One region of the Cerasibacillus sp. genome, then DNA from elsewhere that is predicted to be linked to it. Evidence: riboswitches for the same ligand, from Rfam matches in the RefSeq annotation. Region 1 holds a riboswitch; each other region holds the start of a gene.
The links. Region 1 has a riboswitch for thiamine pyrophosphate ahead of VIG73_RS06515 (lipoate--protein ligase family protein). Riboswitches for the same ligand answer to the same signal wherever they lie in the genome.
Positions count from the first base shown of each region.

Region 2: linked by a shared signal. The riboswitch ahead of tenA (thiaminase II) and the one ahead of VIG73_RS06515 (lipoate--protein ligase family protein) in region 1 are both predicted to bind thiamine pyrophosphate.
Region 3: linked by a shared signal. The riboswitch ahead of VIG73_RS01695 (ABC transporter substrate-binding protein) and the one ahead of VIG73_RS06515 (lipoate--protein ligase family protein) in region 1 are both predicted to bind thiamine pyrophosphate.

Region 1 is NZ_DATBTY010000036.1:83,024-89,564, reverse strand. Features, by position in the region: gene VIG73_RS06525 (heavy metal translocating P-type ATPase) at 1-1,316, shown strand, start outside; gene VIG73_RS06520 (hypothetical protein) at 1,355-1,633, opposite strand; TPP riboswitch at 1,802-1,904, shown strand; gene VIG73_RS06515 (lipoate--protein ligase family protein) at 1,988-2,797, shown strand; gene lipA (lipoyl synthase) at 2,805-3,779, shown strand; gene VIG73_RS06505 (hypothetical protein) at 3,848-4,423, opposite strand; gene VIG73_RS06500 (CotY/CotZ family spore coat protein) at 4,875-5,498, shown strand; gene VIG73_RS06495 (thioredoxin family protein) at 5,760-6,095, shown strand; gene VIG73_RS06490 (short chain dehydrogenase) at 6,170-6,541, shown strand, end outside.
Region 2 is NZ_DATBTY010000052.1:1,752-8,292, reverse strand. Features, by position in the region: gene VIG73_RS09070 (hypothetical protein) at 1-466, shown strand, start outside; gene VIG73_RS09065 (TetR/AcrR family transcriptional regulator) at 737-1,399, opposite strand; gene VIG73_RS09060 (ABC transporter permease) at 1,412-2,524, opposite strand; gene VIG73_RS09055 (ABC transporter ATP-binding protein) at 2,521-3,243, opposite strand; gene tenA (thiaminase II) at 4,087-4,758, opposite strand; TPP riboswitch at 4,870-4,973, opposite strand; gene adh (aldehyde dehydrogenase) at 5,151-6,541, shown strand, end outside.
Region 3 is NZ_DATBTY010000006.1:97,294-103,834, forward strand. Features, by position in the region: gene VIG73_RS01685 (hypothetical protein) at 1-1,080, shown strand, start outside; gene VIG73_RS01690 (ABC transporter ATP-binding protein) at 1,055-1,729, shown strand; TPP riboswitch at 1,791-1,902, shown strand; gene VIG73_RS01695 (ABC transporter substrate-binding protein) at 1,997-3,004, shown strand; gene VIG73_RS01700 (thiamine-binding protein) at 3,019-3,309, shown strand; gene VIG73_RS01705 (ABC transporter permease) at 3,311-4,096, shown strand; gene VIG73_RS01710 (ABC transporter ATP-binding protein) at 4,077-4,808, shown strand; partial or broken gene VIG73_RS15775 (transposase) at 4,817-5,072, opposite strand; gene VIG73_RS01720 (manganese catalase family protein) at 5,415-6,308, opposite strand; gene VIG73_RS01725 (DUF2642 domain-containing protein) at 6,338-6,541, opposite strand, start outside.

The DNA.
Region 1 (6,541 bases):
ATGAGGAAGGATTTCTCGAAGTTAAAGTAACGAAGCATGTTGAAGATACGACCATTGCTAAAATTATTCATCTCGTTGAAGAAGCACAAGCTGAAAAAGCCCCTTCACAAAAATTTGTAGACAGATTCGCCAAGTATTACACACCAGCTATCATGTTAATAGCATTATTCGTTGCAATCGTCCCACCATTATTGTTTAGTGCCGACTGGTCTACATGGGTGTATAGTGGATTAGCCGTGCTTGTCGTCGGTTGTCCTTGTGCGCTCGTTATCTCAACACCTGTTGCGATTGTCACAGCAATTGGTAATGCAGCACGACATGGTGTATTAATTAAAGGTGGTGTTCATCTTGAAGAAGCGGGACATTTACGCGCTGTCGCCTTTGACAAAACAGGCACATTGACAGAAGGTACACCTAGAGTTACAGATGTCATACCATTAAATGATACAGATGAACAAGACGTTTTATCCATTGCTCATACAATTGAATCTTATTCAGAGCACCCGTTAGCAACAGCCATCGTTCACTATGCAAAAGAAGCACAAGTACCTAAATATAAAGCAGAAGCATTTCAATCTATAACAGGGAAAGGTGCTAAAGCGACAATTGAACATACCGAGTATTATATTGGAAGCCCCGCTTTCTTTAATACAGAACAAACGATACCAGAAACTATTCAAGAGACAATTAATGCCTTACAACGAGATGGGAAAACAGTGATGGTTCTAGGCACAAAAACAAAAACACTCGGTTTAATCGCTGTAGCTGATCGGCTACGTAAAGAAAGTCGCGATATCATTGATACATTACATCAAATCGGAATTGAAAAAACAATCATGTTAACTGGCGATAATGAAAACACAGGACATGCCATTGGGCGTGAACTTGGTATATCAGAAGTTAAAGCAGAATTATTACCAGATGAAAAACTAGAAGTCATAAAGAATTTAAAACAACAATATGGGAAAACCGCTATGGTTGGTGACGGGATTAATGATGCACCAGCACTTGCTGGGTCTTCAGTCGGAATTGCTATGGGCGGCGCTGGAACAGATGCAGCTCTTGAAACAGCTGATATCGCCTTAATGGGTGATGATCTAACAAAATTACCATATACAGTAGCACTTAGCCGCAAAACGTTATCGATTATAAAACAAAACATCTCTTTTGCACTCGGTCTAAAATTACTTGCTTTATTATTCGTCATTCCAGGCTGGCTAACACTTTGGATTGCTATTTTTGCCGATATGGGGGCTACGCTCATAGTTACTTTAAATTCTTTAAGATTAATCCGCAGTAAATACGAGTCAGCATAAAACAGAGTCCGCTATTGGTTAAAGTAGCGGACTCTCATTTATTTCGGTACATTTTCTTGTGATTCATAGGCTTTTCGACGGCTATCGCTTAAATAAGCCTTAATGTTGGGACAAGCGTCACATGTCTCATCTTTAAATTGCAGATACAACTCTTTATATTCCTCGTCTGAAATTTCACCTTTAGCAAGACTTTCATTTAACATGTTAACGACTTTTCGATCACGCTTTTTATCTTTCCGAATAATAATGATAGTCGTGAGAATGGTGATAATAATAACACCAATCCAAAGTAGTCCAAACAATTCCCCACCCTGCATTCATATCCTCCTATCACATTTGCTATTCATACTTATTTAATCATGATTGATTTAAAATTGAAACAAAGTCAACTTAGACACAAACATACTTAACTAAAAAAGTACCATCTATTTTTCTGTATCCGCTTTACAATCTAAGTAATCATCGTTAAGATGAAATTAAGTTATTATTTGCACTAGGGGTGCCATTTTTGGCTGAGAGGAATAAATATTCTAACCCTTTGCACCCGATCTGGTTAATACTAGCGTGGGAAAGTGCAGTTTACCATGAGAATTATTACACATGGTGCTGCATTCCTAATGGGATGCAGCTTTTTTTTGTAAATAAAATAGCTGTTTAAAGGGGGAGTTATTTTGGGAGAAACATGGAATATCTTACGAACAGGTTCTCATGATGCCCATATCAATATGGCGCTTGATGAGGCTCTATTGAATTGGCATAGCGAAGGACATATTCCACCAACATTACGTTTCTATGGCTGGAGGAAACCATCATTATCTGTTGGGCATTTCCAAAAGGTTGAGAAATCGATACATTTCCCAGGCTTAGAGAAACATGGCTGTCAATATGTTCGTAGATTAACTGGGGGAAGTGCTGTCCTGCATGATGATGAACTAACTTACAGTATTGTCGTTTCTGAGAATCATCCGAAAATCCCACACTCTATTCGGGAAGCATACTATGTGTTATCACAAGGCATACTAGAAGGATATAAAAACCTCGGCATTCAAGCCGAATATTTTATCCCAAAACAAAAAAGCAAACGAACTGCTGTCTGCTTTGAAAGACCTGCCTTTTATGAATTAGTTGTTGATGGTAAAAAAATATCAGGTAACGCACAAACAAGGAAAAAAGGAGTCCTATTACAACACGGATCCATTCCTATTCGCATCGATATCGACATGCTATTTGATTTATTTATATTTCCTAATGAAAGAATGCGTGACGTTAACAAGCGTGCCTTCAGACAAAAAGCAGCAACCATTCAGCAATTAACAGGGAAAACATTTACATACGATGAGGTTGAACAAGCTTTTTATCATGGGTTTCAATCGACACTAGACGTTCAATTTAAGCCTTTTGAGTTAACAGAAAGTCAATGGGATGAAGTGTATCAATTAGCAGAAAAACATTATAAAGAAACCATCCCATCATTTGTTTAATGAATTCATCAATCATTTAGGGGGCACAGCAATGAAAAATAAAACAGAGATTTTAAGAAAGCCGAAATGGTTAACAACGAATATTAACACGAATAAATCATACACACAATTAAAAAAGTTAATGCGTTCTAAAAACCTCCATACTGTTTGTGAAGAAGCAAAATGTCCGAATATTTATGAATGTTGGAGTGAACGTAAAACGGCTACATTCATGATTTTAGGAGATACATGTACAAGAGGCTGTCGTTTCTGTGCGGTTAAAACAGGATTACCGAATGAATTAGATTGGAACGAACCAGAAAGAGTAGCCGATTCAGTTCAGTTAATGGGGCTACGCCATGTTGTCGTTACAGCAGTTGCTCGTGATGATTTAAATGATGGTGGTGCTCAAGTTTTTGCTGAAACGGTACGAGCAATCCGTAAAAAAAATCCAGGCTGTACAATTGAAGTCCTTCCTTCTGATATGAAAGGTGACTATGAAAGTTTAAAAACATTGATGGATAGTAAGCCTGATATTTTTAACCATAATATTGAAACAGTGAGGCGCTTGACAAAACGTGTCCGGGCACGAGCAACATATGACCGTTCTTTACAACTATTACAGCGCGTAAAATTAATCGCTCCACAGACACCGACAAAATCGAGTATTATGGTTGGCTTAGGAGAGACAAAAGAAGAAATTATTCAAGCAATGGATGACTTATTAGCTCATGGTGTCGATATTATGACAATCGGCCAATATTTACAGCCGACGCGAAAACATTTAAATGTGGAACGTTATTATCATCCAGATGAATTTGAGGAATTAAAAGAAATTGCATTACAGAAAGGTTTTCAACATTGTGAGTCTGGTCCACTTGTTCGTTCATCATATCATGCTGACGAACAAGTGAATCAAGCAGCCGCCCAACGTCGGATTAAGTATATGAAAGGCTATGAACAACAAGAGGGAAAAGAAGTAGACTTTTCGTTTAACAAATAGCTAGAAATCTCACTTCATACTATTCAAAAAACCCTCTATCAATTGATAGAGGGTTTTTCACTTTTCCATTACCGTTTGTTAATTAATGCTGCAGTAAATGTTATAGGGCCATTTAGGAATAAATCCGTATCTAGCGGTTCGATAGTTACAGTATACGTGACATTGTTAGCGTTTTCCGTTATTCTATCAACATGCATTAATGGTTCAATGACTTGGTCATCACCAGCCTCACCTTCTACCTCAAATCTAGCTCGATAGATTTCTGAACCAGGGGTAAATACTGGAGGGTTTCCTTTAAATATTCTCATATCTACTCGATTGTCAATAAAGATGGTCTCATCCTGATCTAAACCAAATACGCCATTTAGCCAAACTAAGTCTCCATTTCTAACCTGCTCAAGAGTGACGGAGGCTACAGGTGTTTGCATATCTTCAGGTAATCTCATATTATTATCCATCCGAACATTTGGATCAAGTGTAAAAAATTCAAAATCTAATAAATCTGCTTTGTCTCGTTTTTTATGCTTATCCTTCCCATCATGTTTTTTACCTTTCTTACAGCAACATTTATGATCATGTTTACAACAATCATCCCATTTATGATGATGTTTCTTACAACGATCACATGAGCAATGTCGTTTCATCTTTTTAACCTCCTTTTTATGGCAACTACAAAACTTTGCCATTTCTTCTATTTCCTTATCTTTATACCGATAATAATCTCTCATTTTCCACTTCACCTCCTCTACTATTTAGTACATGCAGTTGGGTAAGTTTTTGATATAGCTAATCGTTTAATAATAGAAAAATATACGATTATCTCTATTAAAAAACCTAGATAAAAAGCCAGTGATCAGCTGGCTTTTAAAGAATTTCATGGGCTGTGGATAAATCCACTACAAGTCTTGTAAGGATTCAATATATTGTATGGCTCACCTCAAAGATATGAAGCGTCACTATCACTAATACAAAGAAACATTTTAATGGTTCTTATGGATTGTTTAACTAGTCTTTTGTTTACTAGACATTAAAACACTCCATAACAGCATAGATAACATATATTAAATTGATGACATATAAAAGGAGTGAACATTCATGGGCTATAGTTATCATCAACAAGATGATTGTGTTTGTACGACTGTAAAAAAGATAGTGGATGCACAGAATGAAGTCGCCGAGCGCCAATCCCATCGTTGTATAACAAGTTGTGAGCAATCCATTAAACAACTGACCTCACCAACGAGAAATGATAGTAATCTAAAAACAACCATTCCATTTATTCTCTACTGTAAACAAAGTTGTCAACCATTTATTGCTAGTGGTGTATTCAAGCAACCAATTGACGGCTTTCCAAATGAAACATTTTATGATTGCATCGAAACACCGATTTTACGTGCTAAAAAATTTGTCAAAGGATCGGAATGTTGTGTCGTCGTTGAGTTATTAAGACCTGTCAACGCAAATGGGATTCCAGTAGCAGACAGCGGGGAGAAACTGTGTGACTTCTTCAGCCATAAGGGTCCATTTAAAACAATTCAATTTCGGGAAACAGGAATATGTTTAACTTTAGACTTAAATGATTTCTCAACCATCGCTTGTTTAGACCCTATTAATCCGTTACCAAAGTACAAAGGAAAAAAACATCATTGCCACCACTGCAACGATCACTGCAGAAAAAAATGTCATTGCCATTGCCATCATTCACATAAACCATCCTAAGCGAAAAAAGAACCTTCGTTGTCGAAGGTTCTTTTCTTTATTTTGTTTTTAAAGGCGATATAATATGAAGTTTGTTTATCTTATTACATCGCATTTCTTATTAAATGCGATGTAATCTCTCATTCGTTTAACCGATTAGGTCGCGTTAGCGTCTATAATGATCATCTTTGTTCTTTTTAAATCACAAATTAACTGATAAACAAAAAACATGCCTAGACAATCAATCCGTGCTATGATAACAGAAAGAATGGAGGATAACTGATGAGAGAATTTAAAGATTTACATTCCATAGAAGAAATAGACACCTTCATAAATGAGCATCAACTCGCGTTTCTCTATATAAGCATGCCTAATTGCAGTGTGTGCCACGGTCTTTTACCACAAGTACAAAATCTAATGGAGAATTATCCCCAGATTCAGCTTGCACATGTTGATGCATCGGAAGTAGAAGCTGTTGCAGGTAAGTTTTCTATCTTTACCGCTCCTGTTCTATTACTCTTTGTAGAGGGCAAAGAATATGTACGTGAAGCACGAATTGTTCATATGGATTTGTTTAATGATAAACTAAAGAAAATATATGAAAATGTGGCCGAATGAGATTCAGCCACATTTTTACTTTTAAGATGTTACAATAATATTGAAATCTGATTTTTGAAGGGAGTTTTGTTGCAATGAGAATTCTTGTCGTTGGAGCAAGTGGGACAATTGGAACAGAAATTGTTAAAGCACTTGAATCAGAGCATGACATTATTCGAGCCAGCAGAAATGGTGAAGATGTTCAAGTCGATATCTCCTCATTTGATAGTATAAAAAAGATGTATCAACAAGTAGGAAAAGTTGATGCTGTCGTTAACGCAGCTGGTGGTGCTAAATTTTCCAAACTAACTGACATGACACCTGATATTTATAATATAGGGATTGAAAGTAAGCTGAAAGGTCAAGTCAATCTCGTCTTATGTGGTTTAGATTATATGAATGACAATGGAAGCTTTACATTAACGACAGGTATTATGATGGATGATCCGATTCGTGAAGGGGCTGCG
Region 2 (6,541 bases), on a different contig from region 1:
TTTTATGGAATGGGGTTTTGCGCTATATGGTGCTGTTGCAGCCTGTCTTTATGCACTAATTAATCAATTAGTAAAAAGAAAAATCAATCAACATAAGCTCCTTCTTAGATTATTGACGGCAACGGTTTTTCTCTATTTATTGTCATGGGGAATTTTCGAAGCCATTTCACCACCACTTCCACCATTTACTTTGGAAGCTGCAGTGGAGTTTGCTACATCAGGTGAGGGAATGGTCACAGATGACTTCCCAGAAAAAATGGGAAGCTGGCAGGAAGAGATTAGTGGGTACAACGTTGAAAAAGAACTCAAAGCAGAGGATATAGGTAAAGAAAAATACATCGTTCACTTTATCGAAAGATGGGAAAAAGGTAAAGAACATGGTTACTGGCGATTATCCTATGAAGTCGATCGAGAGGCGATGATACTTTCAGAGCATAAAGGAGAGAATCCGCCGTATTGGGAGTAACTGAATAAAATATTCGCAGCAAATGATTTTTAGAAAAGTGAGAGGGAGCGGACCATGCCCCGGGTACTTTCCGGGGCATTTATGCTCCAAAGTACTGGTGGTGGCAGCTCCGCGGGTACCATCTCAAGCTTTACGTCAAAACAGTACCCGCAGTGAGGCAACCGCGGGTACTTAATGTATCCCCGTGATGAATGCCTCTCGATTACTACAGACATAAAAATACTGTCCCGAGGATTTGAACCACGTTAAGGACAGTGTTTTTATTTTTTATCATGATTCGACTTTTGAATCACTGTTTCCTATTCCATTCATAATCAGCTGAATCAGTTGTTCTGTATCCCGCACATCATCCCATTCAAGATGAGGGAATAGAACATAACGAGTAAATAAGTGACCGAGAATATTTGTGATGGCAAACTTAGCAATCGCAGTGGGTGGCAACTTCTTTAACATGCCTTTTTGTTGATAATCATTAATAACCTCTACAACCCGATGGTACATGTTGTCAGAAATGAGTTGTAAAAAATGTTCACGTAACTCCGGATGAAACGGCAATTCTTGGAAAATAATTTTTAATAGTGGTAGAAATTGAACGATGATATCACGGCGATTTTCGATAATGGCAGACAACAAATCTTCAGGCCGTTGGTAATCTTTATTTAGTAAATCGGTTAAATCATTAACAATATATGAGTCAGCTATTTTTTCCATAAAAGGTCCGACAATAGCAAGCAATAATTCCTTCTTTGTACGATAATGTCGAAAAATCGTTCCTTCCGCCACTTGTGCCTGTTTAGCGATTTCACTTGTTGAAGTGGCAGCATATCCTTTTTCGGAAAATAATTGTACAGCTGCTTTTAAAATTTGCTCTTGTTTCTCAGTGAGATTATTCGATTCAAAAAGTGTTTGCACAATTAATTCAAAACGCTCCATTGTTACCTCCAACTAAATACGTCGATATTTTTTTAATGCTAGGATATTTAAGAGCATAAAGGAAAATCCAAACGCAAGTAAAATGAACAGTTCTATTATGATATATTCAAAGCCCAATCCTTTATACATCACGTCGACAATGGCATTTCCAGCATAGTACATCGGCATACATTTTGCAATGAACTGGAGCCAATTTTCCATTGTATCAACAGGTATGATTCCAGCAAAGAAAATTTGCGGGATAATGATGAGCGGAATAAATTGCATCATTTGAAATTCAGAATTAGCAAAAGCTGAAAGTAATGTACCAAGTGTTAATGCGACAAAAGCAATGACCAGGTTTATCAGTATCACATGCCAAATAGAACCTATTAAAATAATATCTAGCACACGAATAGCATAAAAAACGACGATTAAAGTTTGAATGACAGCAAATAAACCGTAACCGAGTATATAACCAAATACAATATCACGCCGCTTAATTGGTGTTGCAACTAATCGCTCTAATGTGCCAGATGTTCTTTCCCGCAAAATAGCGATACCAGAAATAATAAATACGAAGAAAAAGACGAAAAAGCTTACAAAAATAGGTGCCAATTGATCAAAAAAGGTTGTCTCTTCATCTCCATATACATAAACTTTTTCAACTTCCGGGATGTCTTCTGGAGCTAATGTTGGTAGTTGTGCAAGTTGTGGAGCCATTTGTTTGATCTCCTCTATAAAGGAAGAGAGCTCACTCGTTTGTTTTTCTTTTTGTATGCTGGCAATCGATTGCTTCACTTTCATTTCAATCGCTTTTGATGTTCCCGTTTGTTCATTTTTTAAAATGATAACATAATTATCATCTTCCATGGTGACCATCGCATCCAGTTCATCATCCTCAATCGTTGACTTTAGCTTCATATTTTCATCGTATTGAACGACATCGACATCCTGTTCTTTTAGGTATTCGATAAATGAATCATTCGTATGACTTACGCCAACGCGTGGTGTCACGTCTTCATTTGAAAATAAATAATGAAGAATCGTGATAATAAACAACGGTGCAATCATCATTAAAGCAAGTGCGCGTTTATCCCGAAGCATTTGGATTACAATTCTTTTTGCTAAAGCGAATACTCTCATTGACTTTCCCTCCCCGCAAATAAAAAGACATCCTCTAAATTCGTTGTGTCATATTGGGATTTTAATGATTTTGGTGACCCAGATGTGATGATTTTTCCATCACGTATCATCGAAAGACGATCGCATTTTTCTGCTTCATCCATGATATGTGTCGTTAGTAAGATGGTTTTGCCGCTATGTTTTAAGCGCATTAATTCTTTCCAAATCGTTTGCCTTAATTCTGGATCAATTCCAACTGTCGGTTCATCTAAAATTATAACCTGAGGATCTTGAATGAGTGCAATCGCAAGGGATAATCTGCGTTTCATCCCACCAGAGTAGGTGGATACCTTTTTCTGTAAGTCTGTCGTCAGGTTGACAAGGTCACTGACATATGTAATGCGTTCTTTCTGTTGTGCTTTGTTCAGTGAAAAAAGTGAAGAAAAAAATTGTAAGTTTTCCCTCCCAGTTAAATCTGTATAGAGGGCATCGGCCTGAGCCATATAGCCAATATTCTCCAATACAGTTAAGTCAGGTACTTTTTTATCAAGCAAACGAACACTTCCAGCAGAAGGCCGATCCATACCAACAATCATTTTCACTAAGGTTGTTTTTCCAGAACCCGAGGGACCAATCAACCCGTAAATTTCACCATCTGCAACTTCTAAATCGATATCCTGTAACACATCTTTTTTGCCAAAACGCTTACTAATATTCTTAACGTCTATTGAGATGCCCATTTCATGACCTCCTCACATATAATGAGTGATTACTCACTTCGATTATAAAAGATGTCCTGGAATTGTCAATGAATATTTTATTATTTTGGCTTCATGAAGCGGAGCACAGGTTACAAGTAGACTAGAAAGATGAATAAAATGCTGATTAGTGCGCTTCACTCGTTACAAACTCATAAGAAAATTGAAAACCGTGTGGGGTAGAGCTTTCCACTCCTTACAAACTCATAAGAAAACCGAAATCCGTGTGGAGTAGATCCTTTCACTCCTTACAGTTTCATAAGAAAACTAAAATCCGTGCGGAGTAGCCCCCACCACTCCTTACAAACTCATAAGAAAATTGAAAACCGTGTGGAGTAGCCCCCTCCACTCCTTACAATCTCAAAAGAAAACCGAAATCCGTGCTGATTAGAGCTCTCCACTCGTCACAATCTCATGAGGAAATTGAAAACCATGCGGATTAGAGCTCTCCACTCCTTACAGTTTCATAAGAAAACCGAAATCTGTGTGGAGTATCGCCTTCTACTCCTTACAGTTTCATAAGAAAACCGAAATCTGTGTGGAGTAGATCCTTTCACTCCTTACAGTTTCATAAGAAAATTAAAATTCGTGCGGAGTAGCTCCCTCCACTCCTTACAAACTCATAAGAAAACCGAAATCCGTGTGGAGTAGAGCTTTCCACCCGATACGAACTCTAGAAAAAAGTCTCACCCGCAACGAGTAGAGCGCTGCAACCAATGCGGACTCGCGAAAAAGATCTCACCCGCGATGAGTAGGGCACTCCACCTGATGCAAAACCAAAAAAATTCACCCTCACGATAGAGGGTGAATTTCATTGCGGAAATTCTAGTCTTTCTCAGACAACCATTTTTCAAACGTATATGACATTTCCCAAAAGGCGAGTTCATATTCTTTGGCGATAATGAATTGGTCTTTTATTTTTTCCTTTTCCTTTTCACTTGCTTCTAATGCTAATTCATCGAGTAGGTCAATCTGCTCTTGTGTGGACTCTTGGAACCAGTCACTGGCATATGTTGCCAACCAGTTTTGATAGATTTCTTCCTTTGGTTTGGCGTCTTTATTGATACGACCGATGTCAGCATAGAGCCAATAACAAGGTAACATGGCGGCGACAATTTCTGCTAAACTACCTGATAAGGCTGCCCGATACATATGAGATGTGTAGGCGTATGCCGTTGGAGCAGGCTTGAAGTTTTTCAAATCCTCTTCAGTAATATTTAATATTTGCGCATGTTGCTTATGAACCGTTAATTCTGCCTCAGCTGTTAATTTTGCCTTTTCTGCAAGCATCGCTGACACAGCGAAATCATCGGCATGAGCTGCGGCAAACGCATGAATTTTACCGTAATGCTTTAGATAATAGATGTCTTGTAAAATATAGTAACGAAATGTTTCTAGTGGTAAATCACCTTTTACAATCCCTTGAACAAATGGATGATTTAAACTTAATTCCCAACTGTGCTTTGTTGCTTCTTTTAATTGTTGTGAAAATGACATAAAAAATCCTCCTCTTGTTATCGTTTCCGATTCTGGAGGAGGAAAGTGATTTCGCAGTTAAATATTGACTCGAAAGACCCCCAAAAGAGTCTAACCTAGTCAACTAATTGCTTGGCGAATCGTCCACTTCCCTCCGCTGGTGTTAACCAGATCAGGTTCCAAGGGTCCTAAACCTAATTAGTCTCAGCCTTTTTCAGGCTCCCCTAGTAGAAACGAAATATCTTTCACTCTTAGACTATCATATTCATCAAAAGAGTCAAATCATGAATATTTTTCAAAAACTTAATATAAACATGTTATCAGGGGGTATCATGTTTTTTTAAATAGCAACCCGTGATTACATAAGAAAACGACATGATACACCTAATCGTTTATGTGAGGAGGCTTTATTTATGAGATATGTCAATCCAAATACGAAAGGTTCAGTTGTGCAGTTTAAGGAGCGGTATGACAATTTTATAGGGGGTGAATATGTCCCACCGGTAAAAGGGAACTATTTTGAAAACGTCAGTCCTGTGACAGGTGAGGTGTTTTGTGAGATTGCCAGGTCGACGAAAGAAGATGTGGAACGTGCGGTGGATGTGGCGTATAAGGCAAAGGATGCCTGGGGAAAAACATCACCAGCTGAAAGGGCAAATATATTAAACAAAATAGCAGATCGAATCGAAGAAAACATCGATATGTTAGCGGTGGCGGAAACTTGGGATAATGGTAAAGCGGTGCGGGAAACATTAGCTGCGGATATACCACTAGCTATTGATCATTTCCGTTATTTTGCTGGAGCGATTAGAGCCCAAGAAGGTTCAATTAGTCAAATTGATGATGATACGGTTGCCTATCATTTCCATGAACCACTCGGTGTTGTTGGGCAAATTATTCCATGGAACTTCCCGCTATTAATGGCTACATGGAAAATTGCACCAGCACTCGCAGCGGGGAATTGTGTTGTATTAAAACCAGCTGAACAAACGCCAGCATCGATTCATGTTTTTCTAGAGTTAATCGGTGATTTATTACCTCCAGGTGTACTGAATGTAGTGAACGGATTCGGATTAGAAGCTGGTAAACCTTTAGCTACAAATAGTCGTATTGCGAAAGTGGCGTTCACTGGTGAGACAACGACAGGTCGGTTAATTATGCAATATGCATCCGAAAATATTATTCCAGTTACACTTGAATTAGGTGGCAAATCACCAAATATTTTCTTCAATGATGTGATGGATCAAGATGACGGATTTTTAGATAAAGCAGTCGAAGGACTCGTTATGTTCGCGTTAAACCAAGGCGAAGTTTGTACGTGTCCATCACGTGCGCTCATTCAAGAATCAATTTATGATGATTTTATGGAAAAAGCCATTGCAAGAGTAAAAGAAATTAAAGTCGGTCATCCATTAGATACCGAAACAATGATGGGTGCACAAGCGTCGATGGAACAAATGGAAAAAATCATGTCCTATTTGGAAATTGGAAAAGAAGAAGGCGCAGAAGTATTAGTTGGTGGAAGTAGGAATGAATTAGCAGGTGAACTAAGTGGCGGCTATTATGTCAAACCGACCATCTTTAAAGGGCATAATAACATGCGGATTTTTCAAGAGGAGATTTTTGGCCCGGTTCTATCTGTCACAACGTTTAAAGATGAAAACTCAGCGATGGATATCGCGAACGACACATTATATGGCCTCGGTGCTGGTGTCTGGACGCGAAATATTAATAAAGCCTATCGTTTCGGGCGTGGGATTCAAGCAGGCCGTGTGTGGACGAATACGTATCATCAATATCCAGC
Region 3 (6,541 bases), on a different contig from region 1:
ACTGGCTATGATAAACGAGCGGCAACACTTATTCGTGAGTTAGCAGATGAATGGGAAGAAGCTGGTTTTACGGTTGATATTGTAGCAGGGGCATCACTTCAAGACCTCACCGTTGATGTTGAAGGAATTGGTAAAGTTGTTCAAATGTTTACGACGTTAGGAGCAGCAGATACGGTCATATCGAGTTGGAATGCGCTTCAAGTGCTTTTAACTTTATTATATGGTTTGGTAGCACTTACATTTGTCGGTTATTCATTTTCTAATTTACTTGTAGACCGTCAAAGAGATGAACAATTGCTAGCACAACTCGGTTGGTCAGAAAAACTTATCCGCCGGGTTCGCTATAAAGAATGGATAACGATGTTAGGCATTCCTATTACTCTCGTGATGATTGGTTTTACCGTTTATGGTATGTATATCAATGACTGGTTACCACTTATTTTATCAGCTGTGATTAGTATTATCTTTCTACTTTTACTTTTATTAGCCAGCTTCGTACAGAAAAAGAAAATACGACATCCTAAGAAACAAGGTAAAACGGTCGTTATGCAAAATATTCGTTTTTATAAATCAAGCATTATTGCCGCATGTATTCAGTTGTTTTTAATGACGCTTTTGACATGTTTTCTACCATTCTTCTTAATACAAACGGTCGCAAATACGACACTCACAAGACTTGGTGCTTATGTACATGGCGAAGTTGAGGGGTTATTTTACCTTGTTATCGTCCTATTGTACGTGTTAAGTTTAACAACAGTCTATCAATCACTTAGCCGTATGTGGGAAACACGTCAGTCAGAAATTAAGCTTTTTCTATATCTCGGTTGGGAGAAAAAAGCAATCCGAAACTATTTTATAAAAGAAGTGCTTATATGGGCTGGATTATCGATAGGTTTCGGGTGGATTGTAAGCTCTATCATTATGTTCATATTTATTGAGACGACGCTAATAGCATTTATATCAGGAATCATTGGATTTTTATTCATTTTGGCTGTGACTATTGGCGGTTCGATTTATTCATTACATCGAACACAAGTAAAAGGAGGTGCTACAATTGGACATCAAGCTTCATCATGTTAATAAATCATATGAAACAGGTGTCGAAACAATTAACGTTTTAAAAGAAATTGATTTTACCGTTGCATCTGGGAGTTGGCTTACGATAACTGGTCCATCCGGTTCTGGTAAAACAACATTACTGCGACTTTTATCAGCTATTGAGCAAGCGGATCGTGGACAAGTGATAATTGGCGAACTTGATGCGATGACAGCACTTGAAGCAGAACGTCGCTCTTTTCGTCGGAAATATATCGGCTATATTTTTCAGGACTTTCAACTGTTTGATCAGTTCGATGTGCTTACGAATGTGATGATTCCTTTATTACCATACGAATCGAAAGCTGTTGTCAAAGAAAAGGCGGAACAATTGCTTGACATGGTTGGCCTTACGAATAGGAAAAATCATATGCCATCACAATTATCTGGTGGAGAAAAACAACGAACAGCCATTGCTAGGGCCTTGATGAATGACCCACAGCTCATATTATGTGACGAACCAACAGGAAACCTAGATCTTAAAAATCGTGATCAGATTATGGCTATTTTACAAGATATCCATAAAAAAGGCGCAACGATTGTCCTTGTCACACATGATTTAGAACTGACAAAACATGGTAATTTCCAATTTGAACTAAGAAATGGCGAAATCGTGGATCGTATAATGAATTGAAGAAGCTTCATCTTGAAATTTAATCGTCGATATGGCATAGTTATGATGAAGACAAATAAAAGATTCATTGTAGGGGTACCAGTGTTTTGCTGGTTGAGATTGTATCCGTAAGATACTAACTCTTTGAACCTGATCTGGTTAATACCAGCGAAGGGAACATGTGACACAACTATGTCTATATATGTGTTCATGCCCCTAGATTTTCTAGGGCTTTTTTTATGAATTCGTATCATTCCCTACGACTGAATCGAAAAAAGGGAGATTAACATGAAGAGACTACTAGCTATACTCATCACTGTATTACTTATTATGACAGCTTGTGGTAATAATGATACAAAAGAAAAAACATCTGATGAATCAAACAAGAAGAAAGATGAATTAACAGCAGTAAAAGTTGTTTTAGATTGGACACCGAATACAAATCATACAGGTCTATATGTCGCTCAGGAAAAAGGTTACTTTCAAGAAGAAGGCTTAGAAGTAGAGATTATGTTGCCAGGTGAAGCTGGAGCTGACCAACTGATTGCATCGGGACAAGCTGATTTTGGAATTAGTAACCAGGAGAGTATTACAGAAGCAAGAGTTCAAGATATCCCACTTGTTTCGATTGCAGCAATCATTCAACATAATACATCAGGTTTTGCCGCACCGGTTGATAAAAATATAAAATCACCGAAAGATTTTGAAGGTAAAACATATGGTGGCTGGGGCTCACCTGTAGAAGAAGCTGTCTTATCAACATTGATGAAACAAGACGGTGGCAATATTGATAAGTTAAACATCGTTAATATCGGTACAGCGGATTATTTCACTGCTGTTACACGTGATATTGATTTTGCTTGGATCTTCTATGGATGGACAGGAATTGAAGCTGAATTGCGTGAGGAAGAATTAGACATGCTCTATTTAACTGATTTCTCGGATAAGCTCGATTATTACACACCTGTTCTCGCTACAAGTGAAGAACAAATTGAAAAAAATCCAGAAACAGTAGAAAAGTTTTTAAGTGCCGTATCTAAAGGATATGAATTTGCGATAGAAGACCCTGAAGCAGCGGCAAATATTTTAATCGATGCGGTACCAGATCTTGACGCAGATTTAGTAAAAGCTAGCCAAGAGTGGCTAAAAGATAAATATCAAGATGATGCTGAGCGTTGGGGCGAACAAAAACTAGAAGTATGGGAAAACTATGCAGAGTGGATGCTGGAAAATGATTTACTTGATAAAGAATTAGATAGTGATAAAGCATTTACAAATGAATTTTTACCAAAATAAAAGAGGTGTCCATCATGGCAAACGCACTTATAAGTATACAAATTATACCAAAGACGAAAAATGGTGAAGATGTCATTCCATATGTTGATGCAGCTATTGAGGTCATTGAACAATCTGGTGTTAAATATCAAGTGAATCCACTTGAAACAACGATGGAAGGTAATTTAAGCGAATTGTTAGCGATTGTCGAACGTATGAATGAAAAAATGGTGGAACTGGGTAGTTCGAATGTGATTTCACAAGTGAAAATATTATATGAACCAAGTGGTGCTTCAATGGATAAATTGACGGAGAAGTATCGATAATATGAAGCAATTAATAAATAAAGGATGGCGACCATTATTGGTCATCATCCTTTTCATCATCGGCTGGGAAGTCGCTTGTCAAACATTCGAAATACCAACATGGCTCTTACCACCACCGAGCGATATAGTGGATGAAGCATTAACTGGTTGGAATCAGTATTCTAAACATATTTCATCAACCGTGCAATTAGCAATTATTGGATTTTTAGTCGGTTCAAGTGTCGGAATTGTTGTCGCTATATCATTGCATCTCATTCCGTTTATGCGGGAGGCTTTTTATCCTGTACTCATTATATCGCAAAATATTCCTGTCATTGTTTCTGCTCCCTTACTTATTATTTGGTTTGGTTTCGGGATGTTACCGAAAGTAATTATTATTACACTTGTCTGCTTTTTTCCAATTACAATTGCTGCGTTAGATGGATTTAGACAGACGAATCGTGATTGGCTCCATTATATGCAAATGGCGGGTGCTTCTAAGTTACAAATTTTTAGGAAGCTTGAATGGCCACATGCTTTACCAGCTGTTTTTTCTGGTTTGAAAATATCGGCTACTTATAGTGTCATGGGAGCAGTTATTTCTGAATGGTTAGGTGCAAATAAAGGGATTGGTGTTTATATGACACTAGCATCATCTTCTTTTCGGACAGATCGGGTATTTGTCGCCATTTTCTTAGTGATTATTTTAAGTTTATTATTCTTTGGTCTTATCGTTTATATCGAAAAAAAGCTCGTCCGTTGGAAACCAATAGAAGAAGGGAATGCCCATGAGTCATTTAGTCATTAAACAAATCAATAAATCATTCGGAAATCATGCTGTATTAAAGAACCTATCCTTAACAGTAAATGATGGCGAATTCGTATCAATACTTGGTCCGTCTGGTAGTGGTAAAAGCACATTATTTCGTTTAATTGGTGGCATTAGTCTTCCTGATAATGGAGACATTTATTTAGATGAAGTAAAAATAAATGGACGTCGTGGTTCGATAAGTTATATGCCACAATCACCAGCACTACTCCCATGGCGAAGTATTTTAAAAAATGTCGTCCTTGGTGCTGAACTTCATGGTCCATATGATAAAAAAATAGCTCTGCAAATGATTGAACGTGCGGGTCTAAAAGGTTATGAAAATCATTATCCATATGAGCTATCAGGTGGAATGCAACAGCGTGTCTCTTTTATACGTGCATTGCTTAGTCCGCAAAAATTCATGTGTCTTGATGAACCGTTTTCTGCTCTTGATGAATTTACGCGCCTCGATATGCAGAAGTGGTTAATGGATGTATGGAGTGAATATCGCCGCTCAATTTTATTTGTGACGCATAATATTGAAGAAGCGATTTTTCTTTCTGACCGGATCATCATCTTGTCTGAACGTCCAGCGACCGTAAAACATGAATTCGTTATTCCTTTTCCACGTCCACGCCATGAAGGACTATTGTTAACAGAGGAATTTTTACACTTTAAAAAGAAAGTGTATGAGAAAATGCAGAAATAAGGTCTCAATTAATCATAAGAGAAAGGGGCTGGGACAAAACCAGTTTTAAATGAGAAAAATTGCGGAATCAACATTGAAATGTTGTTTCCGCAATTTCTTTTTTGTTTCGAATTTTGGCGGTATACTTCTTAAGTCTACCGCCATTAATGCAAATGCTCATTCATTTTCTACTTTCGATTTTCCTCTGACCGAAAATTGAGAGAATGACAAATTAGCCTTCAGGAATCCAAAAGCTGGTTCAACATCTATTTTACGTTTTTTATATTTGTTAAAATCTATTAGATGATAAAATACAAAAAATCCAAATTGGAAACGAGTAAAGTTCTCTACTCCTCATGGTTAAGCATAAATCTTTGAATCCATGCAGAGTAGTTAGTTCCACTCCGCATGGTTACGAACAAATTTTCAAATCCATGCAGAGTAGATAGTTCCACTCCGCATGGTTAAGCATAAATCTTTGAATCCATGCAGAACAGCTCGCTCTATTGATAATTCACGTACTGTCATTATGATTAGGAGAAGGAGACTGGGACATAAGGAAAAAGTGAACAAGAATAGTTTTTTCATTTTTCAGAGGTTTTGCCCCAGCCTCGTTTTATTGTTTAATTATATGTTTTCCATTAAACGTTTCGCTATTTGTTTATATTCATCTGGTCCAATACCTGGTGCGAATTCTTCTGGTAACTCATCTAAATCGGGAATAGGTGCTCCTTCAGGTGTCCCTTCTTTTACAATAAGGCGCTCGCCAGTTTCGGGATTGGTACCTTTCCATATTTTTCGTATGTCGGCATAATCTCCTGAATCATTCCAAGTAAATAGGACATTTCCAACACCTTGGTCTTCAAATTTCCGTGCATGATCAAACTTTCGATTATCTAAATTCGGGATTGGAAGCATTTTAGTTATATTGACACCTGTTATGATTTCAATCGCTTTAGCGTATGCCAGTATATGGACGCCACCTCTAACGAGTAAATAACCAATCATTTCACGAGCGGTTGGATGATCGGTCATTTCGTATACGCGCATCTTATGCGTACGTGCACCACATTCTAAAAAGAAGTTGTGTAGTAAATCTAATAATAAATTACCACTTGAAAAGACATAGCTACCATTCCATGGATGCCCCATTGAATCTCCTGGAATAGCTGTCTGTGCATTTGCTATAAAAGCATGTGTATTACGTTTATCCTTTGCATTATGCATAGGTGTTAAATCAGGATCCGCTTCAAAAGTCGTCCCTTTTTGAATGAGATTGATTGTATTAGACACTAACTCAACATGACCAAATTCCTCAGCAGTTATGCTTGCAACAAGGTCGTAAAAAGGTTTTAATCTTCGTTTTCCACGAAAATTAAATGATTGAAACATATAGTTATTTAAAGTCGACATTTCCCCGAACTTTCCCCCGAGCAATTCTTGTACAGCAGCTGCTGCATTGGCATCACCATATTCTGGTTCAGGAAGTTCAATTAATAACTTGTTTACGCGTTTAAACATTTTGTTCATTCCTTTCCTACGATATGTCGCTATTTAGCTCGTGTGACCCATACGATCATTTGATTTCGAATGTAAAAAGAAACACCACTTACTTCAAGCACAACATGGTCTGGTGTAATCGTTTTTAATATACCTTGAATTGGGTTTCTCACTGTTTGAATGACGATGTTTCTTCCTTGAAGATGATTTAATGAACGATAAAAATAAGGATCAAATGGATGGGTGAATTGGAC